DNA from 3 places in the Diaphorobacter sp. JS3051 genome. Region 3 is predicted to be linked to each of the others. Evidence: predicted binding sites of a transcription regulator. Region 3 holds the regulator's gene; each other region holds the start of a gene.
The links. The regulator FNR, encoded in region 3, switches genes on or off when oxygen is low (the NO sensors DNR and NnrR bind a similar motif). The targets are predictions, from matches to a motif close to TTGATNNNNATCAA.
Positions count from the first base shown of each region.

Region 1: a site for FNR is predicted at 8,161-8,174, ahead of I3K84_RS10865 (type IV pili methyl-accepting chemotaxis transducer N-terminal domain-containing protein). Genes of this name have one in related genera too.
Region 2: a site for FNR is predicted at 1,418-1,431, ahead of I3K84_RS12700 (universal stress protein). Genes of this name have one in related genera too.

Region 1 is NZ_CP065406.1:2,267,371-2,277,110, forward strand. Features, by position in the region: gene I3K84_RS10845 (nitrate reductase subunit alpha) at 1-2,587, opposite strand, end outside; gene I3K84_RS10850 (NarK family nitrate/nitrite MFS transporter) at 2,624-4,069, opposite strand; gene I3K84_RS10855 (nitrate/nitrite transporter) at 4,089-5,396, opposite strand; gene I3K84_RS10860 (response regulator) at 5,543-6,214, opposite strand; gene I3K84_RS10865 (type IV pili methyl-accepting chemotaxis transducer N-terminal domain-containing protein) at 6,211-8,127, opposite strand; gene I3K84_RS10870 (adenosylcobalamin-dependent ribonucleoside-diphosphate reductase) at 8,298-9,740, opposite strand, start outside.
Region 2 is NZ_CP065406.1:2,643,436-2,653,175, forward strand. Features, by position in the region: partial or broken gene I3K84_RS12690 (LysR substrate-binding domain-containing protein) at 1-511, shown strand, start outside; gene I3K84_RS12695 (metallophosphoesterase) at 528-1,373, shown strand; gene I3K84_RS12700 (universal stress protein) at 1,486-1,908, shown strand; gene I3K84_RS12705 (TetR/AcrR family transcriptional regulator) at 1,909-2,541, opposite strand; gene I3K84_RS12710 (LysR family transcriptional regulator ArgP) at 2,612-3,523, opposite strand; gene I3K84_RS12715 (D-amino acid dehydrogenase) at 3,611-4,951, shown strand; gene I3K84_RS12720 (ABC transporter substrate-binding protein) at 4,964-6,154, opposite strand; gene I3K84_RS12725 (alpha/beta fold hydrolase) at 6,290-7,072, opposite strand; gene I3K84_RS12730 (flavin reductase family protein) at 7,180-7,740, shown strand; gene minE (cell division topological specificity factor MinE) at 7,817-8,083, opposite strand; gene minD (septum site-determining protein MinD) at 8,089-8,904, opposite strand; gene minC (septum site-determining protein MinC) at 8,958-9,725, opposite strand.
Region 3 is NZ_CP065406.1:3,769,550-3,779,289, reverse strand. Features, by position in the region: gene I3K84_RS17985 (TonB-dependent receptor domain-containing protein) at 1-1,498, opposite strand, end outside; cobalamin riboswitch at 1,578-1,822, opposite strand; gene I3K84_RS17980 (hypothetical protein) at 1,857-2,096, shown strand; gene I3K84_RS17975 (cell division protein ZapA) at 2,093-2,437, shown strand; gene I3K84_RS17970 (sulfite exporter TauE/SafE family protein) at 3,080-3,799, opposite strand; gene hemN (oxygen-independent coproporphyrinogen III oxidase) at 3,803-5,185, opposite strand; gene fnr (fumarate/nitrate reduction transcriptional regulator Fnr) at 5,357-6,100, shown strand; gene I3K84_RS17955 (hypothetical protein) at 6,142-6,429, opposite strand; gene I3K84_RS17950 (FixH family protein) at 6,506-6,784, opposite strand; gene ccoG (cytochrome c oxidase accessory protein CcoG) at 6,846-8,288, opposite strand; gene ccoP (cytochrome-c oxidase, cbb3-type subunit III) at 8,373-9,287, opposite strand; gene I3K84_RS17935 (cbb3-type cytochrome c oxidase subunit 3) at 9,317-9,454, opposite strand; gene ccoO (cytochrome-c oxidase, cbb3-type subunit II) at 9,469-9,740, opposite strand, start outside.

The DNA of each region.
Region 1 (9,740 bases), 1.5 Mb from region 3:
CCAGGTGGCCCACGCAGACTTCGCTGAAGGCCTTGGCGAAGCCCTTGTAGATCTCCCAGTCGCTGCGCGACTGCCATGCCGGATCGACAGCAGCCGACAACGGGTGGATGAAGGGATGCATGTCACTGGTGTTGAGGTCGTTCTTCTCGTACCAGGTGGCCGTGGGCAGCACGATGTCGCTGTACAGGCAGGTGGTGCTCATGCGGAAGTCCAGCGTGACCAGCAAGTCCAGCTTGCCCTCGGGCGCATTGGCGTGCCACTTGACCTCCTGCGGCTTAGCCTCGTCCTTGCCGAGGTCCTTGCCCTGCACGCCGTGGGTGGTGCCCAGCAGGTGCTTGAGGAAGTACTCATGCCCCTTGCCCGAGCTGCCCAGGATGTTGGAGCGCCACACGAACATGTTGCGCGGCCAGTTCATGGGGTTGTCGGGGTCTTCGCAGCTCATGGTGAGCGAGCCGTTCTTGAGCGACTGCACCACATAGTCCTTGGGATCCACGCCCTTGGCCTGTGCGTCACGTACCACCTGCAGCGGGTTGGTCTGCAGCTGCGGCGCGCTGGGCAACCAGCCCATGCGCTCGGAGCGCACGTTGAAGTCGATCATCGAGCCCTGGTAGTCCTTGGGGTCTGCCAAAGGCGAGAGCACTTCTTCGACGCCCAGCTTTTCGTAGCGCCACTGGTCGGTGTGGGCATAGAAGAAGCTGGTGGAGTTTTGCTGGCGCGGCGGGCGAATCCAGTCCAGCGCAAAGGCCAGCGCCGTCCAGCCGGTCTGCGGGCGCAGCTTTTCCTGGCCCACGTAGTGCGACCAGCCGCCGCCGCTTTGGCCGATACAGCCGCACATCATCAGCATGTTGATGATGCCGCGGTAGTTCATGTCGCAGTGGTACCAGTGGTTCATGGCCGCGCCGATGATCACCATGGACTTGCCATGGGTCTTGTCGGCGTTGTCGGCAAACTGGCGCGCAATGGCGATCACCTGGTCGCGCGGCACGCCGGTGATGCGCTCTTGCCAGGCCGGGGTGTAGGGCGCGTTGGCGTTATATCCACCCTCCTCGCCGCCGTCTTTTTCTTCGCCCGGCAGGCCGCGCAGAACGCCGTAGTTGGCTGCCTGCAGGTCAAACACCGTGGCCACGGCCACGCGGCCGGATACGCCCTCGCCCTGCAGGTCCAGGTGGGTGATGGGCACGCGGCGCACGATGACGTCGCCGCCCTGGTCGTTGGACTGGAAGTTGGGCGTGTCGATACCGCCAAAGTACGGAAAGGCAACGTCCGTCACGTCATGCGCCTGCGCGCCGTCCTCCAGCACCGACAGCTTGAGCTTGACGTCGTTGCCGGTGCGCGCCTCTTTGGACTCCAGGTTCCACAGGCCCTTGTCGTCGCGCCCGTCCTTGCCCCAGCGAAAGCCGATGGAGCCGTTGGGCAGCGCCACCCGGCCGTCCACATCGTAGGCCACGGTCTTCCAGTCGGGGTGGTTGCTCTGGCCCAGCTTGTCGGCAAAGTCGCTGGCGCGCACGTAGCGGCCCGGCACCATCACCGTGCGGCCGTCGGGCAGCTGCTTTTCTTGCAGCACCACCAGCAGCGGCAAGTCGGTGTAGCGGCGCGCGTAGTCATCAAAGTACGCGGAGCGCTTGTCAAAGTAGAACTCTTTCAGGATCACATGCCCCATGGCCATGGCCACGGCGGCGTCGGTACCCTGCTTGGGGTGCAGCCACAGGTCGGCCAGCTTGGCCACCTCGGAGTAGTCGGGCGTCACGGCCACGACCTTGGCGCCCTTGTAGCGCACCTCGGTAAAAAAGTGCGCATCCGGCGTGCGCGTCTGGGGCACGTTGGAGCCCCAGGCAATGATGTAGTTGGAGTTGTACCAGTCGGCCGACTCGGGCACGTCTGTCTGCTCGCCCCACACCTGCGGGCTGGACGGCGGCAGGTCACAGTACCAGTCGTAAAAGCTCATCGGCACGCCGCCGATCAGGTTCAGGTAACGGCTGCCCGCGGCGTACGAGATCATCGACATGGCCGGAATCGGCGAAAAACCAATGATGCGGTCCGGCCCGTGCTTCTTGATGGTGTAGACGTTGGCCGCAGCAATCATCTGGTTAACCTCGTCCCAGGTGCTGCGCACAAAGCCGCCCAGGCCGCGCTGCTTCTGCCATTCGCGGCGCGCGCTGTCGTTCTCGACGATGGCGGCCCAAGCGTCCACAGGGCTCTTGGCGATGGCCAGTGCGGCGCGCCAGTGCTTGAGCAGGCGGCCACGCACCATGGGGTATTTCACGCGATTGGCGCTGTACAGGTACCAGCTGTAGCTGGCGCCGCGTGCGCAGCCGCGCGGCTCATGGTTGGGCAGATCGGGACGCGTGCGCGGGTAGTCGGTCTGCTGTGTTTCCCACGTGACGATGCCGCCCTTGACGTAGATCTTCCACGAGCAACTGCCCGTGCAGTTCACACCGTGGGTGGATCGCACGATCTTGTCATGCGCCCAGCGGTCGCGATAGGCGTCTTCCCATGTACGGTCTTCGCCGTTGGTCTGGCCGTGGCCCTGCGAGAAGGTTTCGCGCGGCTGCGCAAAGTACGAGAGGCGGTCTAGGAAATGGCTCATCGTGGGACTCCTTGGAAATCGTTGTAGTGGCGTGGCTCAGCAGGGCATCTCTGCATGCTTGCGAGAGTAGTACCACCAAGTGATGATGATGCAGAGAACATAGAAAACGGCAAACATCCACAGCGCGAATTCGGGACCGCCCGTCGCGGCGATGGAGCTGCCATAGCTCTTGGGAATGAAAAAGCCCCCGTAGGCGCCCAGCGCTCCGGCGAAGCCCACCGCGGCCGCGCCTTCGGTGTTGCCATCCTTGATGGCTTGGGCGCGCGATGCTTCGTCATCGGTGCGCAACTCGCGCAGCTTCTGGGTCAGAAATATCACGGGGATCATGCGGAAGGTGGAGCCGTTGCCGATGCCGGTGGTGAAGAAGAGCACCAGGAACATCAGGAAAAAGCCCGTGAAGCTGCCTTCAGCCGGGCCAAAGGGCAGCGCAAAACCGCCCGAGCCCTTGGGCAGGAAAAACAGAACACCCACCACGGCCAGCGCCATGACGAGGAAGTTCCAGACCGTGACCCGGGCACCGCCCACCTTGTCGGCCAACCAGCCACCGAGCGGACGCACCACGGCGCCCACCAGCGGACCCAGCCAGGCGTAGGCCAGGGGGTTGACTTCAGGGAAGAGCGCCTTGATCAGCAGCGGAAAGCCTGCGGCAAATCCGATGAACGAACCGAAGGTGCCCAGGTACAGCACGCACATGATCCAGTTGTGCTTGCGCTTGAAGATGGCCGCCTGCGCGGCGAAGCTGGCACGCGCATCGGCAATGTCGTTCATGCCGAACCACGCCGCCACCGCGGCCAGTGCGATCCAGGGCACCCAGATGAAGGCGGCGTTCTGCGCCCACACCATCTGCTCCTGGCCATTCTTCACGATGGTCTGGGGCTCCCCGCCAAAGATACCGAAGATGCCTGCCGTAATGACCAGCGGGCTCAGGAACTGCACCACCGACACCCCCAGGTTGCCCAGGCCGGCGTTCACACCCAGCGCGGAACCCTTGCGCTCCTTCGGGAAGAAGAAGCTGATGTTGGCCATGCTGGAGCTGAAGTTGCCGCCGCCCAGGCCGCACAGCAGCGCCAACAAAAGCATGGTGGGGTAGCTGGTGGTGTTGTCCTGCACCGCATAGCCGATGCCGATGGCGGGGATCAGCAGCGACGCGGTGGACAGCGCAGTCCAGCGGCGGCCGCCGAAGATGGGCACCATGAAGGAATAGAAGATACGCAGCGTGGCGCCGGACAACGCCGGGGCGGCAGCCAGCCAGAACAGCTGGTTGGTCGAATACTTGAAACCCAGCGCCGGCAAGTTCACGGCGACCACACTCCAGACCTGCCAGATGGCGAAGGCCAGGAACAGTGCGGGCACCGAGATCCAGAGATTGATCTTGGCGACAGCCTCGCCCTCTCGCGCCCAGAAGGACTTGTCCTCGGGGGTCCAGAGCGTGAGCACCCGGCCTTTGCGGCCGCTGCCTTGCGAAACGGTGTTGGTGGACATGTGGGATTTCCGGTGGGGATCAGTGGGCAGCCGGGGCGGCGTTGTGAGACTTCATCACGTCGGTGCGGCGCACCTCGGTGAAATACATCCAGATCAACGAAACCCATACCACGCCGTACATCAGCATGAAGGCACTGGAGCGGATGCCCGTCCAGTCCATGAGCATGCCGAACAGGATGGGCAGGATGAAGCCGCCCATGCCGCCCGCCAGGCCCACGATGCCGCTGATGGCGCCGATGTTCTTGGGGTAGTCGTCGCTGATGTACTTGAACACGCTGGCCTTGCCGAAAGCCCAAGCGATGCCCAGGACGAACAACAGCGCGGTGAACATGTATACGTTCAAGCCGACGTGCAGGGTGATGGGTCCGTTGACGGTCTGGATGGTGAAGTCGGTCTGCGGGTAGGACAGCAGGAACAGGCAGATCCAGCTCACCCACATCACCCACCAGGTCACGGAGTGCGCCCCGAACTTGTCGGACAGCACGCCGCCGATGGCGCGCAGCACGCCGCCCGGCAGCGAGAAGCAGGCTGCCAGCAGCGCCGCCACACGGATGTCAAGGCCGTACTCACCGACGTAGTACTGCACCATCCACAGGGAAAGCGCCACATAGCCACCGAACACGATGCTGTAGTACTGGCAGTACTTGAGCACCTTGGGGTCCTTCAGTGCCTTGAGCTGCTCGCCAAAGGACACGTTGCTGGGTACCAGGTGTGCCGGGTCGCTGTGGCTGAACAGCCAGAACAGCACCAGCGTACCGAGCATGATGGCGGCATACACATGCGGCACGGCCGCCCACCCGAAGGCCACCAGGATCACGGGCGCCACGAACTTGTTCACGGCCGCGCCCGAGTTGCCCGCGCCATACACGCCCATGGCCATGCCCTGGCGGTGCTTGGGGAACCACCGGGCCACATAGGGCGTACCGACCGAGAACGAGCCGCCGGCCAAACCGACGAACAGGCCGATCACGAGGAAATGCCAGTATTCGGTGGCGTAGCCCATCATCCAGATGGCGGGAACGGTGGCGGCCATGAGCAACGCCATCACGATGCGGCCGCCGTAGCGGTCGGTCCAGATACCCAGCGGCACGCGCACCAGCGAGCCCGTGAGCACGGGCATGGCCGTGAGCAGACCGAACTGGGTGGAGCTCAGGTTCAGCATCTTCTTGATCGGGATCCCGATGACGCCGAACATCATCCAGACCATGAAGCAGACGGTGAAGGCGAGCGTGCTCACGATGAGCACTGACCAGGCTTTGCGGGTATGGCGTGGATCTTCGCCGATGGTTGAGGCGCTCGGCGCGGCGCGCTGGGGCAGTTGAGCCATTGCAGATGTCCTCTCTTGGGTACGGTGCAATGGTCCCGCAACTGGCCGTGCCTGCACATCCTTCGCTGGGACACCGCGGGCGGTGCAAAAGGACGAGCGCGGCCTATGCCGCCCTACTCCCTAAGAACTATGCCGGGCTCTGGGGGTTATTCCGTGAGGCGGTGGCGGTCCGAGGCGTAGACCGCCGCCTGCACGCGCGAGGACAGTCCCAGCTTGCGCAGAATGTGCTGCACATGGATCTTCACGGTGGTCTCGGCAATGTCGAGCGCACGTGCGATTTCCTTGTTGCTGAGACCGCGCGCAATCTCGCGCAACACGTCTTCTTCGCGCGGCGACAACACCGACGCGGGCTCTTCCTCTTCGGGCAGGGGCTCGGGCGTGGGCGCCCCCTGGGACTGGAACGCCGCCACCAGCTTGCCCATCATTTCGGGGCTGACCACCGGCTCGCCGCGTGCAGCCCGCCGTATCGCCTGCGCAAGCAGGTCACCGTCAATGGTCTTGAGCAGATACCCCTGCGCGCCGTTGCGCAAGGCGGCCGCCAGGTCCTGCCCATCCTCGCTCACCGTGAGCATCAACACGCGGCTGCCCTGCGACGCCTCGCGCAGGTCGGCGATGGCGTCCACGCCGCGCACACCGGGCAGGTGGTTGTCCAGCAGGATCACGTCGGGGCGCAGCGCAGGCAGCAGACGCAGGGCCTCCGCGGCGTCCCCGGCCTCGCCCACCACGCGCAGGTCCGGCTGCTGGGACAGCAGCGCCACCAGTCCGCGGCGCAGCAAGGTGTGGTCATCGATCAGGAAAAGCGTGGTGGGAACATTCATGCGGCGGCGGAAGAAACAAGGGAGAGGGGCAACGCAGGCTCCTCGCGGGTGGTTGGTGGCAGCTCCAGGACTACGCAGGTGCCACCGCCGCCGGGGCGCGAAACCAGCTCCAGATGCGCACCGATGCGCTGCGCGCGTTCACGCATGATGCCCAGGCCCACATGCAGCGAATCGGGTGGCACGCTGTCCGGGTCGAACCCGCAGCCATCGTCCTGCACCTCGAAGCGCCAGCGGGGGTGGCGCTGCACCCGCAGCTCCACGCGGCGTGCATCGGCGTGCTTGCGCACGTTGGACAAGGCCTCCTGCAGGATGTGCAGCACCTGGATCTGCACGTCCTGCGCCAGCGGCAGGCCGTGCCCCGCCATGCTCAGCGCCGTGGCCGCGCCGGTCTGGTGTTCGAACTTCGAGAGCGTGGCGCGCAGCGCCGCTTCGATGTCCTCGTCCTGCGTGCGCGTGCGAAAGTGCACCAGCAGCTCACGCACGTCGGCATAGCATTCGCGCACACCGGTATCCAGCTCCGCCATGCTGCGGTCACGCGCTTCGGTGTTGCCCTTCGCCACCGCGTCGCGCAGCAGCTGGGTCTGGATCTTGAGAAAGGCCAGCGACTGCGCGATGGAGTCGTGCAATTCGCGCGCAATGAGGCTGCGCTCCTGCGCCACCGCTGCCTCGCGCTCCAGCGCCGAGGCGCGCAGGCTTTCCATGGAAGTGGCCAAGTGATGCGCCATGGTGGACAGCAGCTCGCGCATCTCCGCCGACAGCTCCAGCGGACTGCGATACAGCAGCGTGACCTCACCCAACAGGCGCTGGTGCATCTGCACCGGGATACTCACCACCGTCTCGAAGCCGGCCTCGCGGCAATGCGGCAACTGCAGGCCCCCGACAGGCATGATCGGAATCACACGCATGCGCGCCTGGCCCTGCGCCTGTCCGCATTCGCAGGCGCCGGTGACCACGCAGTGCTCGTGTTCCACCAGCGACTGGGGCAGCCCGTCGGAGGCCAGCAGCACGTAGCGCTCGTTGGCTTCGTCCGACCAGCGCACGGCCGCCGCGTCGCACCCCGCCACGCGGCGGATCTGCTGCACGAAACCCTGGGTCAACTCCTCCAGGCTTCCCGCCTCCGCCGCAAGGGCGCTCACCGCATACAACGCCGCCAGGCGCTGGTTGCGCACTTCGATGGTGGCGGTCTTCTCGCGTACCTTGCGCTCCAGGTCCTCATGCGAGGTCTGCAGCGCATGGGCCATGAGGTTGAAACCCGCCGTCAGCTGGCCGAACTCGTCGTCTGCTTCCACCTCCAGGCGCGTGCCCAGGTCGCCCTTGCGCAGCCGCGCCAGGGCCTGTTGCAGCCGCGTGACGGGGTTGAGTACGAGCAGGTAGCTCAGCGCCATGAAGGCCACAGCCGAGCCGATGGCCAACGCCACCATGAACAGGTGGAACAGATGCAGCACCGCCGTGAGGCGCACGATCTGGATCTCGATGGCCTCGACGAAGCTGTCCAGGTCCAGCACGAAGGCATCGGCGCGCGCCACGGCCGAGGCGGTGCTTTCATAGTGCGCGGCAGCTTTCCAGTCGTTTTCGATGAGCAGCCACTGCCGCCGGATGTGTTCGTAGCGCTCGCGCGTGTCATCGCTCCAGGGCACGAACAGCGGCCGGGCGGGGTCACCCGTGCGCAGCAACTCCAGCCCTTCGTTGAAGCGCGTTTCCAGCCGCGCGAATTCCTGGGGCGACTCGTTCTGCTGGGCCAGCACCATGCGCAGCATGTTCATGCGCAGGCGGCCCGCCTCGTTCACCGCAGCGGCGCCCCCCTCCAACTTCCAGGTCACCCACAGCGTGAAGCCGATGGATGCCAGCGCCACCAGCAGGAACACCGTGCCCATGGCCAGCAGCTTGGTGGACAGCGTGGACTTGTTGCGCATGGCGGCAGTGTAGGCACGCGCTTTTGAAATGTCTTGATGGAAGTCAAGTTTGCTCAAGCCTACGGCCGCGGCATACAAGCGAAAACATGCTTCCGCGCGCTCCCATCAAGCGCAAACAGCTATCATATTGATAGTGAACGCCCTGATGTTGCCAGGGCGTTCCGGTCTGCTCAGCCGCAGCTGCCCAGGGCGCCGCACTGGGTGCAGTAGTCGCAGCCGTCCTTGCGGATCACGGCGTGGGCACCGCACTCATTGCACTTCTTGCCGGCCATGGCCGGAGGCATGCCGGTCGCGGGCGCTGCGGCGGGCTCGTCCAGCGGCAGCACCTGCTGCTGCGGCATGGCACGCTGGGCCAGGATGTTCTGCACGGCATACGCGATGGCGGCCACCTCGGAGTCGTGCCACAGCGGCACGTGGGTGCCGTCGGCCTTCTGGTGCGTGCCCAGGCGCACGGGGCCACGGTCCCAGGCGACCTTGCGCATGTCGGACAACGCGCGCTCCAGGAAGCCGCCGCGCGCGGCCAGCGACAGCAGGCGCATGCTGGAGGTGATCCACTGCAGCGATTCGCCGCTCTGCCCCACGGGCATGAAGAACTCGATGGCGCGGTCCACCGTGCCGCCGCGCCCGTCAGGCACGGGCAGGAAGGAGACGATCAGGTACAGCGTCTTGTGGCCTTCCTGCGTCCAGTACTCCAGCTTCTCCGCCACGGCCGACAGGCCGCCTGTGGGACGGCTCTCGATCATGGTGCGCATGGGGTCCACCACCACGGGGGCGGGCGCGGCCTCGGGTGCGGCGGCGGGGGCTGGCGCTGCGGCGGGCGTGACTTCCAGCACGGCGCCCAGGATGCTGTTGGGCCGGTAGGTGGCCAGGCCCTTCAGGCCCGAGTGCCAGGCCTGCATGTACAGGCCCTTGAAATCGGCGTAGGGGTAGTCCTCGGGCACGTTCACGGTCTTGGAGATCGCCGTGTCCACGAAGGGCTGCACGGCCTCCATCATGGCCACGTGGTCGGCGGCCGCCATGTCCATGGCGCTCACGAAGTACGCTGGCAGATGGTTCACGTCGCCGCCCAGCGTCTTGTACAGACGCCAGGCGTAGTCCTCCACCACGTACTCGCTCTTGCTGCCGTCGGCCTCGCGCTTGCGGCGCGTGTAGCTCCAGGAGAACGGCGGCTCGATGCCGTTGGAGGCGTTGTCGGCAAAGGCCAGGCTCACCGTGCCCGTGGGCGCGATGGACAGCAGGTGGCTGTTGCGGATGCCGTGCTTGCGGATGGCCTTCTGGATGTCCGCGGGCAGGCGGCTGGCGAAGGTGCCCTTGGCCAGGTAGCCATCGGCGTCGAACTTGGGGAATGCGCCCTTTTCCTTGGCCAGTTCCACCGACGCGCGGTAGGCCGCGTTGCGCATGCGCTCGGCGATCTGTACCGCCATGTCGCGCCCTTCCTGGCGGTCGTAGCGCTTGCACAGCATGGCCAGCGTGTTACCCATGCCCGTGAAGCCCACGCCGATGCGGCGCTTGGCCGCCGACTCGGCCTGCTGCTGCGGCAGGGGCCAGAAGGTCACGTCCAGCACGTTGTCCAGCGCGCGCACCTGGGTGGCCACGGCCTGCTCGAAGGCATC
Region 2 (9,740 bases), 1.1 Mb from region 3:
CTACTTCCCCGCCGTGCTGGCCGACCTCACGGCGCGGGCGCAGTCGGACAACGTGGTGGCGCACGAAAGCACCCGCCTCTACGATGGCCAGTACGTGTGCGTGATGCGCGCGGACCACCCGCTGGCCGCCGTGCCGATGACGCTGGACCTGTACTGCGCCGCGCGCCACCTGCTGGTGAGCTTCTCGGGCAAGCCCTTCGGCTTCATCGACGGGGCATTGGCCGCGTTGGGACGTGAACGCCGCATCGTGCTTACCGTGAACCAGTTCTTCACCGCGGGACGGGTGGTGGCCACCACGGACCTGCTCACCGTGCTGCCGCGCCACTTCGTCGGCGTGGCCAGCGTGCGCGACGAACTGGTGTGGCGCCCGCTGCCCATGACGCTGCCGCCCGTGCACGTGGACGCACTGTGGCACCGCCGGCGCAACCACGACCCCGCCCACCGCTGGCTGCGCGAGGCGATTGCGCGCGCCGCGCGCAACACGCCCGCCCCCATCCACCGCCAGGATTGACCCCACCCACTCACCCATGAAGCTGCAACTGCTGTCCGACCTGCACCTGGAAGCCCACCCGCATTTCACCCCCAGCCCCGCCGTTGGCGCCGATGTCCTGGTGTTGGCCGGCGACATCGGCTCTTACCAGGCCGGCTCGCTGCTGTCGGACGACGACTTCGGCCTGGCGCGCTTCTCCCCTCTGCCGCAGTACGCCGGATGGCCCACGCCAGTGGTCTTCGTCCCTGGCAACCATGAATACGACATGCAGGACTTCGACGCCGCGCATGCGCGCCTGCGGCGCAGCTGCGACCGGCTGGGGCTGATCTGGCTGGAGCGTGAGAGCATGGTGCTGCAGGGGGTCCGCTTCGTTGGAACGACGCTGTGGAGCGACTTCGACGCGCTGGCCGACCACGCGGCGATCACCGACCCGGGCCAGCGACTGCAGCGGCGCGAGAAGGCGTTCCGCGCGGCCAACTTCTATCTCTCCAAGACTGGCAGCACCCGCCAGGGTGTGCCCTTCCTGGCCGCCGAGGTGCGCGAACAGGCCCTGGTTTGCCAGGCCTGGCTACGCAACGCGCTCGCACAGCCCTTTGCGGGCACGACGGTGGCCGTCACGCACTTCGCGCCCAGCCTGCTCAGCGCCGACCCGCGCTACGGCCTGGTGCCGGGCACGGCGGGGTTTTGCAATGCGCTGGACGACTGCCTGCCCCACGCCCAGCTGTGGCTGCACGGCCATCTGCATGCGCCCAGCGACTACCTGGTGCGCGGGGCCCGCGCGGACGGCGCGCCCTGGAGCTGCCGCATAGTGGCCAACCCGCTGGGCTATGCCCGCAAGGGGGAGCAGGCAACCTTTCAGCCGCACTGCGTGCTCACCGTATGATGCGTGCGGGCCCTGCGCCCGCCACCGCGCACCGCATCAAAAATATGACTGAAGTCAAGACAACAGACGCCAGCGCGGATTAGTCTGATTTCTCGTTTCCGGAGCACTTCGAATGAACATCCTGCTTGCTGTCGACGGCAGCATCTACACCAAGAAAATGCTGGCCTACCTGGCCGCTCACGACGAGATGCTGGGCAGCTCGCACACCTACACGGCCATCACCGTGCAGCCCCAGTTGCCTCCCCGCGCGCGCGCCGCGCTCGGCAAGGAAGTCGTGGACAAGTACCACGCTGAGGAAGGCGAAAAGGTGCTGTCGCCCGTCGTGAAGTTCATGGCGCGTCATGGCGTGCAGCTCAAGACCATGACCAAGGTGGGCCCGGCGGGCGAGACCATCGCCAAGGTGGCCGAGTCCGGCAAGTACGACCTGATCGTCATGGGCACGCACGGCCACGGCTCGCTGGGCAAGCTGGTGATGGGCTCGGTCAGCACGCAGGTGCTGGCCAACTGCCAGGTGCCGGTACTGCTGGTGCGCTGATCAGGCCACCCGCATGGCGGGGCCGCTCGCCAGGCCACTCAGGCAGGTGTCCGCGGCCCAGTCGATGATGCACTCGTCCGCATAACCGCGGTCGCGCAGCATGCCGAGCATGGGATCGGCATTGCGCGCCAGCAGCGCACACAAGATCACATCGGGCGGCAACTCGCGCCGCAGCTGTCCCTGGGCCTGCGCCTCGACGATCCAGCCGAGGATGCAGGCATGCACCTCCTGCATCGATGCCCGGTAGGCGTCGCAGGCGCGCAGCGCCTGGGCCAGCGCGGAGTTGCGGCTGGGCAGCAGCGGCACCTCGTCGGCCAGTTGCAACTGCAGCGTCCAGCACAGCAGCGCGTGCAGGCGCTGCATGGCGCCAAGTTCGGCCGGCAGCGCCGCCAGAAAGCGCTGCAGGCGCTCCACCACATGCACCATGGCGGCCGAGCACAGGTCGTCCTTGCCGGCAAAGTGTTTGTACAGGCTGGCCTTGGCAATGCCCACGGCCGCGGCGACCTCGTCCACGGTCATGGTCTCGAAGCCTTTTTCGCCCAGCAGGCGGCTCGCGGCCTCCACGATGGCATCCTCGCGCGCCCGGAGCATCTGCTCCTTGAAGGACGGACGGGGCGGCTGCAACGTGTTCATGCGGGCGATGTTAGCGAGCCTTCACCCCGCGCAGGCCGATAACCCTAAAGACCCCCATCCGCGTGTGCCGTCAGGCCGACAGGTACTGCGCCGCCGCGCTGGTGAGCGCATCGGCCAGCGCATCCAGCACTTCCGACTCCAGGTTCCATGAGTGCCAGTACAGCTGGATGGGCAGCGTATGGCCCGGCGCCAGGTCCACCAGCCGGCCTTGCTGCAGCCAGGGGCGCGCGAGCAGCTCGGGCACCACGCTCACGCCCCAGCCCGCGGCCACGGCGCGCACCTGGCCCTCCGAGCTGGGCACGAACACGCGGCTGAGAGACACGCGTTTCAGGCCAAAGGTGCGCGTGACGAACTCGGCCTGCATATCGTCCTTGCGGTTGAACGAGACGAAAGGCACGTCGCGGAAGTTGTGCGCCGTGAGCCCTTGCGGCAGTTGTCGGCGCGCCAGCTCTGGCGCGGCCACGGCGACGTACTGCATCGCGCCCAGGGGCACCATGCGACAGCCGCGCAGCGCGCTCTTCAACGTCGTCACGCAGCCCATGACCTGGCCCGAGCGCAGCCACTCCTGCGTGAAGTCCTGGTCGTCGGCAATGATCTCCAGTGGCAACCGCTGGCGCACCAGATCGCCGAGCGCGTCCACCGCCCAGGTGGCGATGCTGTCGGCGTTGATGGCGATGGCGATGCGCTCTTCCTCGCGGCCGCCGCCGCGCCCGCTGGGCATGAGGTCCTGCAGATCGCGCTCCAGGTCGGCGCGCAGCAGGCGCAACTGCTTGGTGTGCTTGAGCAACAACTGCCCGGCCGAGGTGGGCTTGAGCGGCCGGCTGCGCACGATGAGCACCGAGCCCACCTGCGCCTCCAGCGCACGCAGGCGCTGCGACACGGCGGACTGGGTGATGTTCAGGCGGCGCGCGGCGCGCTCGAAACCGCCCTCTTCGACGATGGCGGCCAGGCATTCCAATGCGGCGGGGTCAAATGTGCTCACGGTCGGTATCCATTAGTCATTCTGATGAATTCCGAAGAAGTTTAATCACGCTTTTGTTTTTCATTGGGCCGCAGCACACTGCGCGCCATGAAAACCATCGTCCTGGGCGCCGGCATCATCGGCATTAGCACCGCCTGGCATCTGCGCGAGCGCGGGCATGAAGTCACTGTGGTCGACCGCCAGCCCGACGCGGCGCTGGAGACCAGTTTTGCCAACGCGGCGCAGATCTCGGTGAGCTACTGTGAGCCCTGGGCCAACCGCGAGGCGCCATGGAAGGCCCTCAAGTGGATGTTCGACAAGGAAGCGCCGCTGCTGTTTCGCCCCCAGCTCGACTGGGAGCAATGGCGCTGGTGCCTGAAGTTCCTGGCGCAGTGCAACGACACGGCCTTCGCACGCAACGTGCAGCAGATCGTGGCGCTGGGCGCTTACAGCCATGCCGCACTCAAAGAGCTGGTGCGCGTCACAGGCATCGAGTACCACCGGCTGGAACGCGGCATCGCGCACTTCTACACCGACCAGAAGTCCTTTGACGACGCGGCCCACGCCGTGGAACTGATGCGCCGCTTCGGCGTGCAGCGGCGCGTGGTCAGTCGCGACGAGCTGCTCGCCATCGAGCCGGCCTTCCGCGCTTACGGCGACCGCATCACCGGCGGCACCTACACCAGCACCGACGAGAGCGGCGACGCGCGCGTATTCACCCAGGCGCTGGCCCGCCGCTGCGCCGAGCGTGGCGTGCAGTTCCTCTACGGTCACGACGTGCTGCGCCTGAACCGCTCCGGCAACGCTATTGAATCAATAGCTATTCGCGCTCGCCAGGAAAGCGCTACAGGCCAAAAAGACCAAATACTGAAAGCCGATGCCGTGGTCGTTGCATGCGGCAGCTACAGCGCACCGCTGCTGCGGGGCGTGGGCGTGCACCTGCCCATCTACCCCGGCAAGGGCTACAGCGCCACGTTCCCGCTGCTCAAACCGGAGGGCGCGCCCATGGTTTCCACCATCGACGACGGCAAGAAGATCGCCATGAGCCGCCTGGGCAACGTGCTGCGCGTGGCCGGCACCATCGAGCTGGGCGGCTACGACCTGTCGCTGGACAGCCCTGTGGCGCGCGCGCGCTGCCACATGCTGTCGCGCCGCATTGAGACCATCCTGCCCGGCGTGTGCGACACGCGCACGCCCGAGGAAGGCGGAGATCCGCAGTACTGGACCGGCCTGCGCCCCGCCACGCCCACCAACATCCCGTTCATCGGCCGTACGCCGCTGCACGGCCTGTGGGTGAACGCCGGCCACGGCACGCTGGGCTGGACGCATGGCGCTGGCTCGGGCAAGGCGATGGCCGAGCTGCTGAGCGGCGAGCGGCCAGCCATGGACTTCGCCTTTCTGGGCGACGACACGCCCGCTGCCGCCTACGGGGCGCCGCGCCTGGCCTGAGCGGCTCGCACCTCAGCGTTTGCGCTGCACCAGCAGGTTGCGCTTGGCATCCTCGGGGTAGGCGAAGGTCACCGCGCCGGCCTGCACCTTGCCCATCACCAGCATGTTGGGGGTGATGGCTTCTTTCTCCTCGGCCGAGAAGGGCCGCTCGTAGGTCGCCACCACGCCGTAATACACGCGCTGCAGGTTCTCCAGCGAATGCTTGAGGGCCGTGCCGTTGACCTGCCCGTCGCGGATGCCCAGCAGTGCATACATCAGCAGGTAGGCCGCGTCGTACCCTTGCGCCGCCGCCATCGGCACGGCCGGGCGGCCTTTGAAGGCGCGCGCGTAGGTGCTCAGGAACGAGGCGCGGCGTTCGTTGCTGGGCTCGGCGATGAAGGTCTGCGCCGTCAGCGCTCCCTCGGCGGCGTCCTTGCCGCCCTGGATGAAGAACGGGAACGACAGCGTCCAGCCGCCGACCTGCGGCACCTTCCAGCCCAGCTCCTTGCGGCCTTGGGCAATGACGGCGTTCTCCGGCCCTACGGTGTAGCTGAAGATGACCTGTGCGCCCGCATCGCGCGCGGCCTGCAACTGGGGCGCCAGGCTCTTCACGCCCAGAGGGAAGTTGGTCGCGTACACGGGCGTGAGCTGGTGCGCGGCGAGCGCCGCTTCCACGTCCTTGCGCCCGGCTTGGCCGTAGCCCGTGTCGTCGGCAAAGAGGGCCACGCGCGTCCAGCCGCGGCGCAGGATGTCCTCCACCACGAAGGGCGCCTGGATGTTGTCGGGGGCCGAGGTGCGGAAGATGAAGCTCTGCGCCGCCGGATAGGTGCGTGTCACGGGGGTGCCCGTGGCGCACGGCACGATCAAGGGCAGCTTCGCCTGCTGGAACACGTCCAGCGATTTCATCGCCACGCCGGTGTTGCAAAAGCCCAGGGCAGCCACCACGCCTTCTCTGGCCAGTTCCTGCGAGCGTTGACGGCCGGTGTCGGGCGAGCCCTGGTCGTCCTTGACCACCAGCTCCACAGGCCGGCCCAGGTAGCCGCCCACGGCGTTGAACTGCTCCACCGCGAGCTGGATGCCCTGCAGCATGGGCGTGCCGAAGTCCGACGACGGCCCCGAAAAGGGGCCGATGACCCCCACCTTCACGGGCTGGGCGCCCGCCATGCCCGCCAACGCCCACAGCGCCAGCGCCCCTGCCCAGTGTCTGGGTCTCATGGCCATCATCGCGTCTCCGCAATGTTGTGAAAAACACTCCAGCCTAACCAAAAGCGCGGGCGCGCGATGTGGTTTATTGCGCAGCGGTGCGCGGTCGCGGTCAGGGGCGGGTAAGCGATTTGCGGTGAGGGACCGCGCACGCGTTCAGTGCAGCACTGGCGCCGGGCCGGCCAGGAAGTCCAGCAGCGCCGCCTCGAAACCCTCGGGGTCTTCAAGCTGCGGCCAGTGGCCCACGCCGGGCAGCAGCACGGCGCGCGCATCGGGCAGCACATGGGCCAGGGCGAGCAGTGCCTCGGGCGGAGTGCAGCGGTCGTGCTCACCCCCGACGAGCAGCGCGGGCACCTGCAGGCGCACAAGTTCCGGCGCACGCCGCGCGAAAGCCGTCAGGGCCTCCAACGCACGGCGGTAGGTGGCGGGCGGCACGCGGCCCATGGCGTGCCGTGCAAGCTGCAGCCCCTCGGGCAGCGCGCCGGGGCCGGCGTCGCGCGCCACGGTAGGGTCGGCCAGCCGGGCCATGTCCCGTCCATCGTCCAGGCCCGCAAGGCGCGGCGCCACCCACACGGCGGTGGCGGCCTCGTCCAGCGCCGGGCCGCCGGCACACAGCACCAGCCGCCGCACGCGCAGCGGTGCCCGAACGGCGATCTCCAGCGCCAGCATCGCCCCCAGGCCGTGGCCGACCAGCACCACCTGCTCGCACCGCAGGGCATCGAGCAACAGCAGCGCACGCTGGGCCAGGCCCTTGAAGTTGTAGGGCTCCACCGGCGCACTGCCGCCATAGCCCGGCATGTCCCATGCCACGGCGCGGTAGCCCGCGGCGGCCAGGGTTTCCAGCGTCGGGGCAAAGCCCAGGTGATCGCCATCGGCATCGTGCAGCAGCAACACGGTAGGGCCGGAGCCGAGCAGGGAAAAGCGTGGAAGAAGAGACATCGCAGGGTCCAGGGCCGCAGGGCATGCGCGCTGCAGGCGCGCAGGTGCAGACTGATAATAGCCCTCCCATTGCCCTACGCGGCGCGCCCAGGGCGCCGCCCCCCTTCGTGAACAGCCGCCTGCCCCACCCGCCCTCCAGCCAACCTCCCGTCTTCACGCCACGCGAGTTCCGCGACGCGCTGGGCATGTTCGCCACAGGCGTGACCATCGTCACGGCGCGCGGGGAAGGCGGCGCGCTGATCGGCATGACGGCAAACTCGTTCAACTCGGTGTCGCTGGAGCCGCCGCTGGTGCTGTGGAGCCTGGGGCACAAGACGTCGTCGCTGCCCGCTTTTTCCCGTGCCACGCACTACGCCATCAATGTGCTGACGGTGGAACAGCGCGCCCTGGCCGAGCAGTTCGCCACGCGCGGCATCGACCGCTTCGCCGGCGTGGCCTACCGCCTGGGACGGAGCGGCGTGCCGGTGCTGGACGGCGCGGCGGCCGTGTTCGAGTGCTTCAACCGCAGCCAGTACGTGGAGGGCGACCACACGATCTTCGTCGGCCAGGTGGAGCGCTGCAGCCACCGGGAAGGCGCCTCGCCCCTGCTGTACCACGGGGGGGTGTTCTATACGGAGCATCCGCTGGGAAGCCTTTCGGCCACCGTAGCCCGCCCGATGGAGAAATAGCCGCCCCGGCTTGCGCCGGAGCGCGGGCACGCCCGGCCGCTTCGGGGCTGGGCGGAGCGGGCCGGATATCTGCCCGTTACTTGGCTGTCGCCTCGGGCAGTTCGATCTTCACTTCCAGCACTTCCAGGTCGTCCTGGCGCTCGAAGTGGACCTTCAGGTCGTCGGCGTTGATCTTCACGTACTTGGAGATCACCGCCACCAGCTCGCGCTGCAGCGCGGGCAGATAGTCGGGCTGGCCGGCGCTGCGGCCGCTGCGCTCATGCGCCAGGATGATCTGCAGGCGCTCCTTGGCCACCGAGGCCGTCTTTTTCTTCTCGCCGAGCAGGAAGGACAGCAGGGACATCTCGCTTACCTCCCGCCGAAGATGCGCTTGAAGAAGCCGGGCTTGGCCGCCTCGATGAAACGCAGGGGCTTGTCCTCGCCCAGGAAGCGCGCAACCACGTCCTTGTAGGCCTCGGACACATCGGTGCCCGACAGGTGGATGGCGGGCAGGCCCTGGTTGGAGGCCTGCAGCACGCTCTCGGACTCGGGGATCACGCCGATGAGCTTGATGCGCAGGATGTCCTGGATGTCCTCCAGGCTCAGCATCTGGCCGTCTTCCACTCGGTGGGGGTTGTAGCGCGTGATCAGCAGGTGTTCCTTGACGGGCTCGCCGCCTTCGATGGCGCGCTTGGTCTTGCTGCTGAGCATGCCCAGGATGCGGTCGGAGTCGCGCACGCTGGAGACTTCGGGGTTGGTGACCAGCAGCGCCTCGTCGGCGAAGTGCATGGCCATCAGCGCACCGCTTTCGATGCCGGCGGGCGAGTCGCAGACGATGTAGTCAAAGCCCATGTCGGCGAGGTCCTTGAGCACCTTGCCCACGCCGTCCTGCGTGAGCGCGTCCTTGTCGCGCGTCTGGCTGGCGGCCAGCACGAACAGGTTCTCGCACTGCTTGTCCTTGATGAGGGCCTGGTTCAGGTTGGCCTCGCCCTGGATCACGTTGATCAGGTCATACACCACGCGGCGCTCGCAGCCCATGATGAGGTCCAGGTTGCGCAGGCCGACGTCAAAGTCGATGACGGCGGTCTTGTGGCCGGCGAGCGCCAGGCCCGATGCGAAGGCGGCACTGGTGGTGGTCTTGCCCACGCCCCCCTTGCCGGAGGTCACGACGACGATTTTGGCCATGTTCTGAGAGGTCCTTGCGTTGCGGTCTGTGGAGTAAGAAAAGGGGGGGACGGTCACAGCGGCTCGATGAGCAGCTTCTCACCGTCCAGCCGCACCTGGGCCGGCTTGCCGCGCACGTTGTCGGGCAGCTCGGTCTCGGTGGTGCGGTAGATGCCTGCCACGGAGACCAGTTGCGGCTCCATGCAGGTGCTGAAAATCCGGGCGCTGGTGTCGCCGCGCGCGCCGGCGATGGCCCGCCCGCGCAGCGGTGCGTACACGTGGATGTTGCCGTCGGCGATCACCTCGGCGCCAAAGCTGACCACGGCCATCACCACCAGGTCCGAGCCGCGGGCATACACCTGCTGGCCCGAGCGCAGCGGCTTGTCCACCACCACGGTCCCCGGCGCCGGCGCGGGCACGGGGACCTCGCGCACGACCTCCACCTCGCGGATGACCTCGTGGACCACCTCGCGGGGAGTGTTCTCACGCGGCGCCTGCATGCGGGGGGGCGGCGCGTCGGGGGCGGCAATCAGGCCCGCGTCGTGCGCGTCCTGCCTCTGCGCGCTGCTGCCGCCGCGCACGGCCACGGGCTGCGTGCGGTGGCTGCGCAGCGTCTTGACCAGCGCGGCGAAGTCGATGGGCTGCGGCTCGTCCTGCACGGCCGAGAGGTCGATCAGCACCGGGTCGTTGTCGAAAAATTCGGGGTCGTCGGCCCTGCGGGCGGCCAGCTCGGCGGCGATGCTGGCCACGTCGGTGGTCTTGAGCACCATGGCCACCACGGGCAGCTGGGCACTCTTGAGGTCTAGGTGGGTGCGGGCCTGGCCCGCCGTATCAACGGCCATGAAGCGGTTCGGATG
Region 3 (9,740 bases):
CGCCCTTGTACTCGGCGCGGCCCACGTTCTCGTAGCAGCCGAAGCTGGAATCACAGCGGCCCGCGGCGCCGAAATTGATGAGGTTGCTGACGCGGTTGCGGTACGCCACGACACCCACGCTGCTCTCTCCTTGCGTCCACCGCGCGCCCAGCTCCACGTTGCGCCCCTTCTCGGGCTGCAGGTCGGGCGCGCCGTATTCGCTGAAGCGGTGGTAGAGCGTGGGTGCACGGAAGGACGTGCCGGCCGCTGCGGTGACGCGCCACTGCGGCGTAATGGCGTAGCCATAGGACAGGCTGCCCGTGCTTTTGCCGCCGAACTCGCTGTCGTCGTCATAGCGCAGGTTGGCCTGCAGCGTATGGGCGCCCTGGTTCAGGCCATATCCCAGCGCGAGCGCGTTCTGTGAGCGGTCACGCTGGAGGTCGCCCACGAACTCGGTGGCGGGGTTGTGCAGTTCGTCCTCGCGGCGCTCCAGCGCGGCTGTGAACAGATGCGCGCCCAGGCGCCACTCGTTTTGCAGCAGGTAATTGTGCAGCGTGGTCTCGGTCATGTAGAAGTTGGGCCGGGTGCTGTATTCACTCTGCCCCTGCGTGACCTGCAAGCGCGTGCTGTACACGTCGCTCCACTTGGCCAGCCATGCCAGGCTGGCCGTGCGCAATTGGTGGTGATTGCGGTCGTCGGCCGTTTTGCTGCCGTCGTACTGCGAGTTGAGGTTGCTGGCCAGCAGCGTGCCCTCCAGGCGATGGGTCGTGTCGAACTGCACGCCCAGTCGGGCATTGGCAGAGGTGCGGCGGTAGCCGTCTTCGTCCGGGTTGTAGGCGGAGCCTACGCGGGCACTGAAGCCATCGGCGCGCTCATGCGACAGCCCCAGCGCATAGTCCACCTGCTCGGTGCCGCCACTCACGCCGGCCTGCACCGTCCGCGTGCCCTGGTTGCCCAGGCCCACGCCCACGTAGGGCGCCGGCGCACCCTCGCCCTTTTTGGTGAAGAGCTGGATCACGCCTCCCATGGCATCCGAGCCGTACACAGCAGCCGCTGGCCCGCGCACGACCTCGATGCGGTCGATCTGCGACAACGGGATTTGCTCCCACACCACGCCGCCGGTGGATTGCGAGTCCAGGCGCACGCCGTCCAGGTACACGGCGGTAAAGCGCGACTCCGCGCCGCGCAGGTAGACGCTGCCACTGCTGCCCTGGCCGCCATTGCGCGTGATCTGCACGCCTGGCAGGCGCGAGATCACGTCAATGACGCCTACCGCGCCGCTGGCCTCGATGGTTTCACGGTCGATGACGGACACATCGGACACGATGTCGGCCAGCGGCCGGGCCACGCGGGTTGCCGTGATGACGGTTTCACGCAGTTGGGGTTCTGTGGCTGCCTGGGCCAGCAGGGTCTGGGACACGGCGGGGAAAGCGGCGGCCAGCGCCAGCGGCAGCACGGCGACGCGCGCGTGCACGGAAAGCGCACTCAAGCGCACATTGAACGGACGGGTGTTTGTCATGTGGGGCAAACAGAGAGATCGCCACGGCCGACCTCCCCGTCGGCACCTGGGCATAACGGCCCAGGTTTCACAAAAGGAAACGCGGAGCCACCTCGTTGGCCGGTATCCGGGCTGGCGGAACGCTCTGCATCGCCTTCCCAAACGCTTGTTCAAGGCGCTCAGTGGCTTGTCAATGAAGAGGGAGCCGAGGTACGGCTCATCCGCTGACCGTTGCGGGGGCAGCGCAGGCACAGGACACACTCCATGGCGGAGAGTCCCTCCCTGCTTCCCGTTGAACTGCGGCATGTGAACCACGCCGCGAGCACCAACTGCGCAATTTTACGATGGTTCGCACGCCGATCCCTACAATCGGCAGCGTATGGCCTCCCCCTCTTCCATCGACCAGATCGCCGAGCGCGTTGAGCGGCTGCTGCTGCGCCATGCCGAGTTGCAGCGCACCAATGCCCTGTTGGCGCAGCAGGTCGCGGCGCTCACCCAGGAGCGCGATTCCCTCCAATCCCGCCTGCAGGCGGCCCGTGCCCGCGTGAACGCATTGCTGGACCGCCTGCCTGCCGAGCCCGAACTCCCCGGCACTGCTGAGACGAAAGACGCGCCATGAAGCAGATCGAGGTACAGATCCTCCAGCAAAGCTATCTCCTGGCCTGCCCGGACGGCCAGGAGTCGCGCCTGCTGGAGGCGGTCGAGCGCGTGGATACCGCCATGACGCGCATCCGTGACGCGGGCAAAGTACGCGCGCGTGAGCGCATCGCCGTGCTGGCGGCCCTCAACCTGGCTTTCGAGATCGCCGACCGCGAAGCCGCCGATTTGGCAGCCGCCTCAGCCCCTGCGCGCATGGCCCCCACCCCGGTCGCGCCGCATGTGCACGACAGCGATGAGCGCGTGCAGCAGTTGCTCCTGCGCCTGGACGAGGCGCTGGGCGAGGATGGGCGCCTCCTATAACCATTACGGTAAAAGCCCAGCCCCTGGCCGCACACGGGCAGCCCACTACAATGAACATGTCTGCGGTGCTGCCGGGCTTTATATTTCCTTGAACCAATGCTCATTGAGCACGGGCTTGGTACATTGCCCGGTGAGCGTGATCATCTCGCGTCAGATGAACCCAACGCCTGGCTGCCCTCGCCCACCTGAACCCCCGGTTCAGGATGCCGGTCCGGTGGCATTCGCAGACACCTTTTTCTCCGGTAATCGCTTGCGCCCTCGCTCCGGGTGAGTGCCAGCGACCTCAATACCTGCTCAGAAAATCCGGCGCTCCGCGGCCAGCGCGCGCAACCCACCCATCTGCAAGGCACAGAGCAGACCTTGGTAGTCGTCGCACCGATGCCAAATATCCTGGCGTGGTTCGGGCGTTTCCCAGTCCTTCGGCAATCTCACTGATACGCAACGCGCGCCCCAGACGCACGATGGCGCATCCAGTAAGGCAGAGATGCGTAGCTGGATTTCTCCACGTCGATGAGAACAGACTCGTCACTTCCGCTGGTAGAGATCTGACAGCGATACGTCACGCCTGAGCGTCTCAGTGTGCACCATTCGCTTGCCACGGCATGCTTCGCGGAGCCGCTGTGGTTCCACAAAACGCTGTTTTCAGGGCACGCACCACGGCGCCGGCTGCCCATGGACAACCTCCATCCACAGCGCCCATGCACCCAGGGAAAAAAGCACACCACCTGCCAGCCGAGACCCCCACGCCCCACCCTTCACGCCGATCCAAGCGCGAATGCGGCCAAAAGTCCACGGCCCCAGCACCAGCCATACACCGCTTCCCACGCCAAACAGGACCATGCACAAGGCTCCGCGGAGCACGCTTCCGCTGAGAGCGGCAGTCAACAGTGCGGTATACAGAAGGCCGCATGGCAGGAGCGCCCAGGCCACACCCGCGGTCAGGAGCCCGCCAGGCCGAGAGACCAAGGGCTTGACCTTCGCCCAGGCAGCACGCCCCGCCCGCTCAACCCACAAGGGCTGCTGCGCTTGCACCATCATCATCCCGCCCCACGCGAGGATGAGCACGTGCATCAGCGTCCAAAGGGGGCGCAATGCCGAGGTGCTTTGCCCCAGCCACGCGAGTTGCTCCATGGCCAGCGCAACCACCGCCCCTGCGGCGCCGTAGCCAATCAGGCGCCCCACGTGAAACTGCGCTACCCGTTGGAGGATTCCGCGGCGGGGCGCCCATTGAATGGTGTGGGTGGCGTCCGGCGTGCCACCCAGCCCCGTAAGCGCCGCGCAGGGAACAGAACACATCGCCAAACAGTGAGCCCCTCCCATCAGCCCCATCAGGAAGGCCGTCGTGGCCAGCGCCCACAGCATGGGTCAAATAATCCGGGAAAAGCGAGCGCGGTTACGGTCAGCCTGCAGATACTTGTCGAACACCATGGCCACACCGCGCACGAAATACCACCCCATGGGCGTAACTTCAACGCCCTCATCACTAATTTTCACTAAGCCCTGAGCCGCCATTTCTTGCAGTTGCTGTAATTCCGCATCGAAATAACTGCGGAAATCAATCAGCCAAGACTGTTCCAACGGCTCAAACAGCAACTCACCTTGGCACATCAACGCCATGATGACTGCGCGGCGCACCAAGTCGTCCTTGGTCAACGCCAGCCCGCGCACCACAGGCAAATGCCCCTGGTTAATGCAGTCGTAATACTCGTCCAGCGTTTTCACGTTTTGGCTGTAAGTAGCGCCCACGCGCCCGATGGCAGAAACGCCCAGACCAATCAGGTCGCAATCGGGCTGCGTGCTATAGCCTTGGAAATTGCGGTGCAGCCTGCCTTGCCGCTTGGCCACCGCCAGCGCATCGTCTGGCAGAGCAAAATGGTCCATGCCCACGTAGACGTAGCCGGCTTCTTGGAACACATCAAGTGACCGGGCCAACATGGACACCTTGGCCGAAGCCATGGGCAACTCGGCCGTGATGATGCGTCGCTGCGATTTGAAGCGTTCTGGCAAGTGAGCGTACGCATACAGCGCGATCCGGTCTGGCCGCAGCTCGGCTACCTGCTCCAAGGTGCAATCAAACGACTCCGGTGTCTGTCGCGGCAGCCCGTAGATCAAATCCACGTTCACCGATTCAAACCCGAGCTTGCGAGCCGCATCGACCAACGCGAACACCTTTTCGGCAGGCTGAATGCGGTGCACGGCCTTTTGTACTTCAGGGTCGAAATCCTGCACGCCAAAGCTCAGGCGATTGAAACCCAGCTCCGCCAACAATCCCAGCCGCGCTTCATCCACGGTCCGGGGGTCCACTTCTATGGAGTACTCCCCCCCAGGAACAAGGACGAAACTGCGCCTCAGCATGCCCATCAGTTCGCGCAAACCGTCATCCGTCAGAAAAGTAGGCGTGCCGCCGCCGAAATGCAGCTGGCTCACATGCTGACCCACACCGCAGTGCGCCGTATGCAGGTCGATTTCACGGCTGAGGTAACGCAAGTAGACCTCTGTCCGCTCTGGATGCCGGGTAATGATTTTGTTACACGCGCAGTAATAGCACAGCGATTCACAAAACGGGATGTGGACATAAAGCGACAAAGGCATCGCCTTGGCTACCGACCCCACGCGACGCTGCTGCAGCGCAAGGATGTATTCCCGCTCGCCAAAAGCCTCGACAAAACGATCAGCAGTCGGATAAGAGGTGTAGCGCGGCCCTGGGACGTCAAAGCGACGCAGGAGCTCTGTTGTAACAACGGTCATGACGGGATTCCTTGCACTTTCATATCACTGTGCCGTAGAGTCCCCCATGAGTCCTTGACGTTGATCAAGCGCCCATGAGGTCCTTGTGGCGACAATTTGACTTCGGCTCAAAGTCGTCCGGCGGCCTACGGCATTCCATGTCTCCCAGCCGTTCAGAGGTAAGCTCAAGCCATGAACAGGGTTCCCATGCATACGAATCTCCAGACCATCAAAGTTGCCTGCTCAAACTGCAATCTGCGTGAGCTGTGCATGCCCGTGGGTCTGGACGACCAGCAACTCAAGCGCATCGATGACATTGTTGCTGTACGACGCAAGATCAAGCGTGGCGGCACGCTTTTCCGGAACGGTGAACCCTTCACATCCCTTTTTGCCATCCGCACCGGATTCTTCAAGACCTGTGTCGCCACCGAGGACGGTCGCGATCAAGTGACGGGTTTTCAAATGGCGGGCGAAATCATTGGCCTGGATGGCATCGTGAGTGACCGTCACACTTGCGATGCGGTAGCGCTTGAAGACGCCGAAGTATGCGTCATGCCTTTCGATCGTATTGAAGAGTTGTCGCGCGAAGTTACGGCACTACAGCACCATGTGCACAAGATCATGAGCCGCGAGATTGTTCGCGAGCATGGGGTCATGCTGTTGCTGGGGAGTATGCGTGCTGAGGAACGCCTTGCCGCATTCCTGTTGAATCTCGTACAACGCTTGCATGCCCGGGGTTTCTCGCAATCCGAATTGGTGCTGCGCATGACACGTGAAGAGATCGGCAGCTACCTAGGATTGAAACTGGAAACCGTCAGCCGCACGTTTTCCAAGTTCGTGGAAGAAGGTATTGTGGAAGTAAAACAGCGCCATGTGCGCATCGTCGATACCGATGCGCTGAAGCGCATTGTCAACAGCCAGCAAGCCTGCCATTAAGCTTCGGTTTTTTGCTCATTCATAACTGATCGGCGGAAAGATCAGGAAACGTATTTGGCGCAATCAGCCGGCCGCGCCCCTTTGGGCACGGGGCAGCGATTCAACTCAAAGGGCGAGAGTGACAACAGCGTCGTCAATGCGCTGGAAGCCATGAGTACGAACCAGAACGTGAAGAAGGCGATGGTATACACACCTTCGCGCGAGAGATGCAGGGGTTGATCAAACCACTGCAGCGCTTCTGGATCCACGAAGGCGAACACCACCATTTCCATGACGCCCGCCATCAAAAAGGCCGGCCACGCGATCCACATCAATCGTTGCATCCACATTCGCCCATCTCCTAGCAGGTGTAGTTGACAGCCTAGCATCTGTTCTCCGGCATGCAAAGAGGACTCGCCCTGCCGGTCAGCGCGGTTGATCCTCCAGCGGAGTAGCTGCATGGTTGCGCCCCTTCATGGCAGGCGTCATGTCGCCCCCAGACTCCTTCAGGGTCTCGTTGATGTTCAAGCCCCGTTGGTAATAGTCTTCCGCGATGACGGGGTCGGGTTTGCTCACGGCCAGCCAGAGGGTCACGAAGCCCGCAATGATGACAATCACCGGCCCCGCGATGACAAGCCAGACATGGCCAAACGTCCACCAAGGCTTTCCGTCGTCGTCCAGTTTCATGGGGGAATTACTCAACATTTATATTAACTCCTCGCTCATTTATGAGCACAGCTTGTTCATTTGTATTCCACGACCGCCTTCAGCGGGGTACGAGGAATACGGATTTCTCTGCCACTTGGGCTTTATCACCCTGCGCTTGAATATCGAAATACACCGTATGCGATCCAGGAGATGCTGAGCCATACGGAATTTGAAGACGGACAACCACCCATCGGGATTCCGCCGGTCCAATGTCAATTGCGGTCTCGGACGCCACTTCCAGCCCTTCCATGCCGTGGGCGCTGATGGTGTAGCGCTGCGCCCCCTCCGTGGCGTTCATGATCTGCAGCCGGTAGATATTTTCAAGCTTGCCTCCCGCCACGATGCGCGAGAGCGCAGCGCGGTCGCGCACGATGTCCACCTTCAACGGGGTGCGTACCACCAAGCTGGCCAGCATGCCGACGCACAACACCACCAGCACCGCTGAATAGAACAACACACGGGGTCGCAGCACGCGTTTGAGCATTTGCGACTGGGTCCAGTGGTTCTTGACGCCGTTCTGCGTTGAGAAGCGAATCAGCCCGCGCGGATACTTCATCTTATCCATCACGGTATTGCAAGCGTCCACGCAGAGACCGCAACCAATGCATTCGTATTGCAGTCCGTTGCGAATATCGATACCCGTTGGGCAGACCTGGACACACAGCGTGCAATCGATGCAGTCACCCAGTCCCGCAGCTTTGTGGTCTACGGTCTTGTTACGGGGCCCGCGAGGCTCGCCGCGCTCAGGATCGTAAGAGACGACCAGCGTGTCCCTGTCGAACATTGCGCTTTGGAAACGCGCATAAGGGCACATGTATTTGCACACCTGCTCGCGCAGGAATCCTGCGTTGCCGTACGTGGCCAACCCATAGAAGATCACCCAGAATATCTGCCACCCTCCTTGCAGGGCCAGCAACTCTCCCCCCAGCTCGCGAATCGGAACGAAATAGCCCACGAAGGTGAAGCCGGTCCAGAATGCGACCGCAATCCAAATGGCTTGCTTGACAGATTTTTTCCAGATCTTCTCAAATGTCCACGGACCATTGTCCAGGCGCATACGGGCACTGCGGTCGCCTTCGACTTTGTGCTCGATCCACATGAACATTTCCGTGTATACGGTCTGGGGACAGGAGAAGCCGCACCACAGGCGTCCCGCCACTGCGGTAAACAGAAAAAGCGACAGCGCGGAAATAATCAGCAAACCCGTCAGATAAATGAAGTCCTGCGGGTAAAGCACCAAACCAAAAATATAGAAACGGCGTGCTCCGAGGTCAAAGAGCACCATCTGGCGCTGCCCCCACTCCAGCCATGGCAGGCCATAGAAAACCAGCTGTGTCAGAAACACCATCGCCCAACGCCAACGTGCGAACACTCCACTTATCGAGCGTGGATAGATTTTCTTTTGCGCCTCATAGAGCGAAATGACCTCGGTCTGCGAACTTTCGGCCCCCACTGGCGTGATAGGAATCACCTTACGGGGCTGACCTTCGGCTGGCTTCATGGTGGAATCTCAAAAAGGAAGTGCAACTTCCAAAACGCAAAACGGCCGGCGCCCCTCGACGGGGAGCCGGCCGCACAGGGAGCATCAGCGCGGGGCGCCGGCCTTATTGGACAAACCCCAGACGTATGCCGTCAACACCTTGATCTGTGCATCGGTCAACTTGCCCGTTTGGGCAGGCATCTCGTTGGTCTTGCCATTGTTGATCATAGCGGTGATGGCAGCTTCGCCCCAGCCATGCAGCCAGATGTCATCCGTCAGATTAGGGGCACCCAGGGCCACATTGCCCTTGCCGTCCATCCCGTGGCATGCAGCGCACGCAGTGAACTTCGACTTGCCCAGAGACGCCTTCAGGGAGTCATGCGGACTTCCCGACAGGCTCAGGACATAGTGGGCGAGGTTACGCACATCTTCCGGCGAGCCCACGGCGGCCGCCATGGGAGGCATGACGCCAATGCGCCCATCGTGGATGGTCTTCTGGATCTGATCAGGCGCACCGCCGTGCAGCCAGTCACCGTCGGCCAGGTTGGGGAAGCCCTTGCTGCCGCGGGCATCGGAACCATGACACTGCGCGCAGTTGTTCATGAACAGACGCTCACCAATTGCCATGGCCGCTGTGTCGGCCGCCATCTCTTGGGGCTGCATGGCCTCGAACCGCGCATACAGGGGCTGCAACTCTGCGTTAGCCTTGTCCACTTCGGCTTGGTACTCGCCCAGCTGCGTCCAGCCCAACTTACCCTTAAAGGTCCCCAATCCGGGATAGGCAGCCAGATAGCCAGCACCGAATACCAGCGTGATGATGAACAGCCACATCCACCAACGAGGCATGGGGTTGTTCATTTCCGTCAGGTCTTCGTCCCAGACGTGACCGGTGGTGTTGTCGGCCGTAGCCTCGACCTTCTTGCGGGACGTGATCCACAGCAGCAAGCCGCAGGCCACGATACCGATGATGGTGATTCCGGCCACGTAGAAGGACCAGAAGTTACTCGTGAAATCGCTCATGGGTTATCTCTTTTCTTGTGGAGACTTCTTCAGTCCTCGGCGAAGGGCAACTGTGCTGCCTCCTCGAACCGGGCCCGGTTGCGGCGCATGAAGGCCCAGAACCAGATGCCCACGAAACACGCCAGCGACGCCAGCGTGGCCACGATACGCATGGTGGTGATGTCCATGACCAGCTCCTCGATTACTTGAGCGCACGGCCCAAAACCTGGAGATAGGCCACCACGGCATCCATCTCTGTCTTGCCCTTGACCTGCTCGGCGGCGCTGGCGATCTCCTCATCCGTATACGGGACGCCGACCGTGCGCAATGCCTTCATGCGAGGAGCGACAACGGAAGGATCGATCTGGTTCTTTTCGAGCCAGGGATAGGCGGGCATATTGGATTCGGGCACCACGTCGCGCGGATTGTTCAGGTGAATGCGATGCCATTCATCGCTGTACTTTCCACCCACGC